One region of the Kitasatospora sp. NPDC091276 genome, then DNA from elsewhere that is predicted to be linked to it. Evidence: riboswitches for the same ligand, from Rfam matches in the RefSeq annotation. Region 1 holds a riboswitch; the other holds the start of a gene.
What was found. A riboswitch is a leader RNA that binds a small molecule or an ion and turns the genes downstream of it on or off. The one in region 1 is predicted to bind thiamine pyrophosphate.
Positions count from the first base shown of each region.

Region 2: another riboswitch for thiamine pyrophosphate. It lies ahead of thiO (glycine oxidase ThiO); the one in region 1 lies ahead of AB0O19_RS14140 (cytosine permease).

Region 1 is NZ_JBFBFU010000009.1:208,177-211,577, reverse strand. It holds gene AB0O19_RS14145 (trypsin-like peptidase domain-containing protein) at 1-1,045, opposite strand, end outside; TPP riboswitch at 1,357-1,504, shown strand; gene AB0O19_RS14140 (cytosine permease) at 1,656-2,954, shown strand; gene AB0O19_RS14135 (glycerophosphodiester phosphodiesterase family protein) at 3,034-3,401, shown strand, end outside.
Region 2 is NZ_JBFBFU010000006.1:36,667-40,067, reverse strand. It holds gene AB0O19_RS09385 (Rv2175c family DNA-binding protein) at 1-60, opposite strand, end outside; gene AB0O19_RS09380 (FAD-dependent oxidoreductase) at 103-1,311, opposite strand; TPP riboswitch at 1,396-1,508, shown strand; gene thiO (glycine oxidase ThiO) at 1,512-2,687, shown strand; gene thiS (sulfur carrier protein ThiS) at 2,684-2,938, shown strand; gene AB0O19_RS09365 (thiazole synthase) at 2,940-3,401, shown strand, end outside.

The DNA of each region.
Region 1 (3,401 bases):
CGTTGTAGGACGTGCCGTCGGCGAACTTGACGGTCAGTTTGCCGCCGTTGAGGGTCGGCGCGACCACGTGGTTGTTGGTGAGGATGTGGCCCTCGGTGTCGAAGACGAAGCCGGTGCCGGTGCCGGACTCGCCGTTGCCCTGCGCCTTGATGGTGACGACGCTGGGCAGCGCCTTCTGCGCGATGCCGGCGATCGAGCCGGGGGCGGGCTCGTTCTTCTGGGTGTTGCTGGCCTGGACGGTGGTGCTGCGGTGGTCGTCGGCGCTGTTGGTGCTGTCGTTGCGGTCCGCGACGGTCACGCCGAGCGCACCGCCGGCCACGCCGGCGACCAGCGCGACGGCGGCGATCAGGGCGACCAGGCCGCCGCGCTTCTTGCGCGGGCCGCCGGGGCCGCCGGGGTAGTCGGCCGGGTAGCCGAGCGGTCCGGCCGGGCCACCCGGGTAGCCCGCGCCGCCGCCGGCGTCGTGGGAGGCACCCCAGCCGCCGAGCGGCTGGCCGGCGCCGAACGGGTGGTGGCCGGGCGCGGGGTGCGCGGCGGGCGCGCCGGGGGCGGCCGGGGTGCCGTACGGGTCGTGCGGGCCGGCGGCGGGGACGCCGTGGGCCGGGGTGGCGTACGGGTTGGCACCCGGCGGCAGGGCCGGGCTCTCGGCGACGGGTGCGACGGGTGCCGCCGGCGCGGCCGGGACCGGCGGGGCGGGCGGCAGGACCGGCGGCGGCGCGTCGATGTAGCCGGTGGCGGCGTCGACCGGGGCGGCCGGGGCCTGCGGGGGCGCCTCCGGCGCGGGGACCTTGGTGAAGGCCACGGTGGGCTGGTACCCGCCCTCGGCCGGACCGCCCTCGGCCGCAACGCCCTCCGTCGGCGCCGCCTCAGCCGGTGCGGCCTCGGCGGCCGGAGCGGCCCCGGGCTCGGGGACCCGGCCGAAGGCCAGTGTCGGCTGGTGCCCGCCCGAGGCGTGGCCGTCGGAAGCGGGAACAGCCGCCGCCTGGCCGCCCGAGGGCTGCTCCCCCTGCGGCCCGGTGGGCCCAACCTCGCGCTCGGTGCTCACGAACGACCTCCATAGCTGACAGAACCAAGGACCATAGTTTTTCGTACTGCCGATTCGTTTGCCGTAAGGACCCCTCTGAATAACTCATAAGAATCCTTAGCCGCCGCCGACAGCCGGGCCGCCGACCAGGCTGTCCTGCGCCGACGACCGACCGACAACCGACCGACGACCGAGCGACGAGCAAGTCGACGGCCGAACCGAAGACCAGGCCGGCGACCGGAGGCTCCCCACCTCCGCCGGGCGTCCCGCGATGCGGGCCGCACACCCCGTGGCCTTGGCGTTCACCCCCGGGCCGGTTAGCCTGTCGCTCACAACTGACACGCGGGAGCTTGGACCATCCAGGCTGAGAGTGCGCTGGTCGACCGTACGCCACGGGATCGTGGGCGGACCGTCGAGGGGGCGCAGACCGCCGGAACCTGTCCGGGTAATGCCGGCGTAGGGAGTATCGGCCATGTCGCCTGCTTCGCCATCCTCTTCTTCGGACGCGCCCGCGTCCAAGGGTTTCCCCGAACCGTCCCCGACCGCTCACGGCGGTGACAGCGGTCACGCGGGTCCCACCGGCACGGCGACCGCCGTCCTGGACCGCCCGGAGCGTGCCGAGGCGCCGCTCGTGCTGGACACCGAGCCGCCGCGCACGCTGCGCTTCCGGGACCACTTCGCGCTCTGGATGAACCTGGGCGTCAGCCTGATCGGCTTCTCCACCGCCGCGACCGTGCTCGGCGCCAAGGGCAGCGAGCTGTCGCTGGCCGCCGCGGTGACCGCGATCGTGGCCGGCACCGTGGTCGGCACCGCGATGCTCGGCGTGGCCGCGCTGATCGGGGCCCGTACCGGCGCGCCCGCGATGGCGAACCTGCGCGGGCTGTTCGGCACCCGGCTGTCGTACGTCCCGACGGTGCTGAACATCGTCCAGTGCGTCGGCTGGGGCGTGTTCGAGCTGCTGACGATCGCGGCGGGCGCGCAGACCGTCGCCCACACCGACGGCTACCGCTGGCTGTTCGTGCTCCTGGCGGGCGCGCTGACCACCGCGCTGACCATCTGGCCGCTGGGCTCGATCGCGGTGCTGCGCCGCTTCGTGGCCGGTGCGGTCGCCGTCGCGATGGTGTACTTCACCGTCCAGCTGGGCCGCCAGGGGGTGCCCGACCCGGGCGCCGGCAACTGGCACGGCTTCCTGGGCGCCACCGACGCGATGATCGCGGTGTCGATCTCCTTCGTCCCGCTGGCCGCCGACTACACCCGGCACTCGCGCACCGCACGCTCGGCGTTCTGGGGCAGCTTCTCCGGCTACACGATCGCCCAGGTCTGGTGCTACGTGCTCGGCCTGATGGCCCTGCTGCAGTCCGACGGCGACCCGAACAAGATCTTCGACTCCTTCCTCGGCGTCTGGGCCGGCTGGCTGTTCCTGCTGGTGCTGGTGCTGCGCGAGACGGACCAGTCCTTCGCCAACGTGTACTCGACCGCGATGTCGGTGCAGAACCTGCTGCCGAAGGTGGACCGCCGGGTGCTGACCGGCGGGATCGGCCTGCTGATCACCGTGCTGGCACTGCAGATCGACAAGTTCACCGACACCTACACCAACTTCCTCGGTCTGATCGGCTCGGTCTTCGTGCCGCTGCTGGCGGTGCTGGCGGTGGACTACTTCTTCGGCGCCGGCCGGTACGGCTGGAACCTCTCCGCCGACGCGCCCTCGCGCCGCCTGATGCTGCTGCCGTGGGTGCTGGGCTTCGCGGTCTACCAGTTCATCGCGCCGACCGCGGTGGCCGGCTGGTGGACGGACTTCTGGACCTCCGCGCAGGACGCCCTGCACTTCACCCCGCAGGAGTGGACGTCCGCCTCGCTGTTCGCCTTCCTGGTGCCCGCGCTGGTCACCTGGGCGCTCACCCCGCTGACCCGCAGGGCGGCGCTGAGCTGACCGACCGACACCGAAGACGGCCCCGCGGATTGGGGCCGTCTTCGCCTGCGCGTCACTTCCGCCGCCTATCGTGGGGCCCGTGACCAGCACAGACCCGTCCTCGACGGCGGCGCGCACCACGCCGCCCGTCCAGGTGATCGCCCACCGCGGTTCCTCGCACGCCCTGCCCGAGCACACCCTGGCGGCGTACCGGCGCGCGCTCGACGAGGGCGCGGACGCGGTCGAGTGCGACGTCCGGCTGACCGCCGACGGCGAGCTGGTCTGCGTGCACGACCGCCGGATCGGCCGGGTCTCCAACGGCCAGGGCACCGTCTCGGCGATGACGCTGGCCGAGCTGGAGGCGTACGACTTCGGCGGCTGGAAGACCGGCCGCCCCAGCACCGACCCCGAGCTGCGCGGCGTGCTGCGGCTGGAGCGGCTGCTGGAGCTGGTGGTGGACTGCGGCCG
Region 2 (3,401 bases), on a different contig from region 1:
GTCGGGCAGGTACATCCACTCGGAAACCAGGGCTTCGATCTTGCTTTCAATCTCACTCACGCCACCAGACTGCCACCTCCACAGCCCCCCGCGCACCAGCCGCTACCCCGCGACCGCCGACTTCAGCGGCACCGAGGGGTCCGCCGCGCGGGCCCGGTCCAGCGCGGTGCCGCGCTCGATCAGCCGGCGGCCCTGGGTCAGGTCGCGCGGCCGGTCGACGGCCAGCAGCGCGCTCGGCACCCCGTCGCGCAGCCAGAGCGCCGTCCAGGAGGCGCCCTGCGGGCCGCCGCGCCACAGCAGTTCGTCGCCCTCGGCGTGCCGCCCGGCGTACTGGACCATCCGCCCGAACTGCTCCGACCAGAAGTACGGCACCGGGTCGTACGGCGGCGCGTCCGCGCCGAGGACGGCGGCCGCCACGGCCTCGCCGGACTGCAACGCGTGGTCCCAGTGCTGGACGGCCAGCCGGGCGCCGGAGCGGGCGGACGGGTAGCTGACGCAGTCCCCGGCCGCGAAGACGCCGGGCAGGCCGGTGCGCAGCCGCCCGTCCACCAGGACGGCGCCGGTGCCGTCCAGCTCGACGCCGGAACCGGCCAGCCAGCCCGTCGCGGGCCGGGCGCCGACGCCGACCACGACCTCGTCGGCGGGCAGGTGCGAGCCGTCCGCCAGCAGCACCGCGCCCTCCTCGACGGCGGCCACGCCGACCCCGCAGCGCAGGTCGACACCGGCCTCGGCGTACCAGGCGGCCATCGCCGAACCGACCTCGGCCGGCAGCGCGCCGGGGACGGGCGCCGGGCCCGCCTCGACCACCGTCACCTCGCAGCCGGCCGCGCGGGCGGCGGTGGACACCTCGGCGCCGATCCAGCCCGCGCCGACCAGCACCAGCCGCAGGCCGGGCCGCAGCAGGGCGCGCAGCGCCAGCGCGTCGTCCAGGGTGTGCAGCAGGTGCGCGCGCTCGGCGCCGGGCAGGGCGCGCGGGGTGGCGCCGGTGGCGATCACCAGGGCGTCGTAGGGGAGGTCGCCAGCGTCGGTGTGCAGCACGCCGGGGGCGAGGCCGGTGGCGCGGCGGCCGGTGAGCAGTTCGATGCCCAGGTGCGGGTAGTCGATGTCCAGGGTGGTGGCGTCGGCCTTGCCGAGCAGCACGTCCTTGGAGAGCGGCGGCCGGTCGTACGGCGCGTGCGGCTCCTCCCCGACCAGCGTGATCCGCCCCCGCCAGCCGCCCTGCCGCAGCTTCAGGGCGCACTGCGCCCCGGCCAGCCCGGCCCCGACGACGACCACCTGATCCGTTCCGTTCAGCTCTGCCACGCCCGTCACTGTACTCAGCGCCCTGCCGGGGCCACCGGCCCGTCCACCCCGCGTACGGGCCTTCGGCCGGGCCCGCCCCCGGCGTTATGGTGGGGGCACCATCACGGGAGCCCGGCGTACCGGGCTGAGAGGCGGGCTGGCACGGCCCGCGACCGTCCGAACCTGATCCGGGTCATTCCGGCGAAGGGAGAAGAGCAGCCTTGTCACGCTTGCCCGAGGAAACCCACGCCGACGTGCTGGTGATCGGCGGGGGCGTCATCGGCCTCGCCGTCGCCTGGCGCGCCGCGCGGCGCGGGCTGGGGAACATCGTCGTGGTCGACCCCTCCCCCGGCGGCGGGGCGGCCGGGGTCGCGGCCGGGATGCTCGCCCCGGTCACCGAGCTGCAGTACGGCGAGGAGCCGCTGCTGCGCCTCGGCATGGCCTCCAACCAGCGGTACGGGGACTTCGCCGCCGAGCTCACCGAGGCGAGCGGCGGCCTGGACACCGGGTACCGCCGGTGCGGCACGATCGCCGTCGCGCTGGACTCCGACGACCGCGAGGAACTGCGCGAGTTGCACGCCTTCCACCAGCGGCTCGGTCTGGACTCGGCCTGGCTGACCGGCCGGGAGGCCCGCAGGCTGGAGCCGATGCTCGCCCCCGGCGTGCGCGGCGGCCTGCACGTCGCGGACGACCACCAGGTGGATCCCCGCCGGCTGCTGACCGCCCTGGTGGCGGCCTGCGAGCTCGCCGGGGTCGTGCTCCACCGGGCCGAGGCCGTCGGGCTGCTGGTCGAGGACGGCCGCGCGGTCGGCGCCCGGCTCGGCACCGGCGAGACCCAGAGGGCCGACCAGGTGGTGCTCGCGGCCGGCCCGCACAGCCACCGGCTGCCCGGGCTGCCGGAGGGCGTGCTGCCGGCCGTCCGCCCGGTGAAGGGGCAGATCCTGCGGCTGCGGATCCCCGAGGCGTACCGGCCGTTCCTGTCCCGCAACGTCCGCGCGGTGGTGCGCGGACAGCACCTGTACCTGGTGCCCCGGGAGAACGGCGAGCTGGTGATCGGCGCGACCACCGAGGAGCAGGGCTACGACACCACGGTCACCGCCGGCGGGGTGTACGAACTGCTGCGCGACGCCCACGAGTTGGTGCCGGGCATCACCGAACTCCCGCTGCTGGAGACCTCGGCCGGGCTGCGTCCCGGCTCGCCGGACAACGCCCCGCTGCTGGGCCCGACCGCGCTGCCCGGGCTGGTCGCCGCCACCGGCCACTACCGCAACGGCGTGCTGCTCACCCCGGTGACCGCCGACCTGCTCGCCGAGTACCTGGCGACCGGCGAACTCCCCGAGCTTGCACAGCCGTTCACACCCACCCGGTTCTCCCCCGACCGCTCCACCACGAAGGCCTCCGCATGACCGAGATCGCACCACCCCAGACCACACCGGCCCAGACCACACCGGCCGAGATCGGGCTGACCGTCAACGGCGAGCCCCGCCGGGTGTCCGCCACGACCACCCTCGCGGAGGTGGTGGCCACCCTCAGCGCCGCCCACAGCGGCGTCGCCGCCGCCCTCAACGAGGCCGTGGTGCCGCGCAGTTCGTGGCCGGCCACGGAACTGTCGGCGGGCGACCGGATCGAGATCCTCACCGCCGTCCAGGGAGGCTGACATGGCTGACGACCTGCTGACCATCGCCGGGGAGTCCTTCGGCTCCCGGCTGATCATGGGCACCGGCGGCGCACCCAGCCTGGAGATCCTGGAACGGGCGCTGCTGGCCTCCGGCACCGAGCTGACCACCGTGGCGATGCGCCGGGTCGACGCCAGCACCCAGGGCTCCGTCCTGGACGTGCTGACCCGCAACGGCATCCGGGTGCTGCCCAACACGGCGGGCTGCTTCACCGCCGGGGAGGCCGTGCTGACCGCCCGGCTGGCCCGCGAGGCGCTCGGCACCGACTGGGTGAAGCTGGAGGTGATCGCCGACGAGCGGACCCTCCTGCCGGACCCGATCGAGCTGCTGGACGCCGCCGAGACCCTGGTCGACGACGGCTTCACGGTGCTGCCGTACACCAACGACGACCCGGTGCTGGCCCGCAAGCTGGAGGACGTCGGCTGCGCGGCGATCATGCCGCTG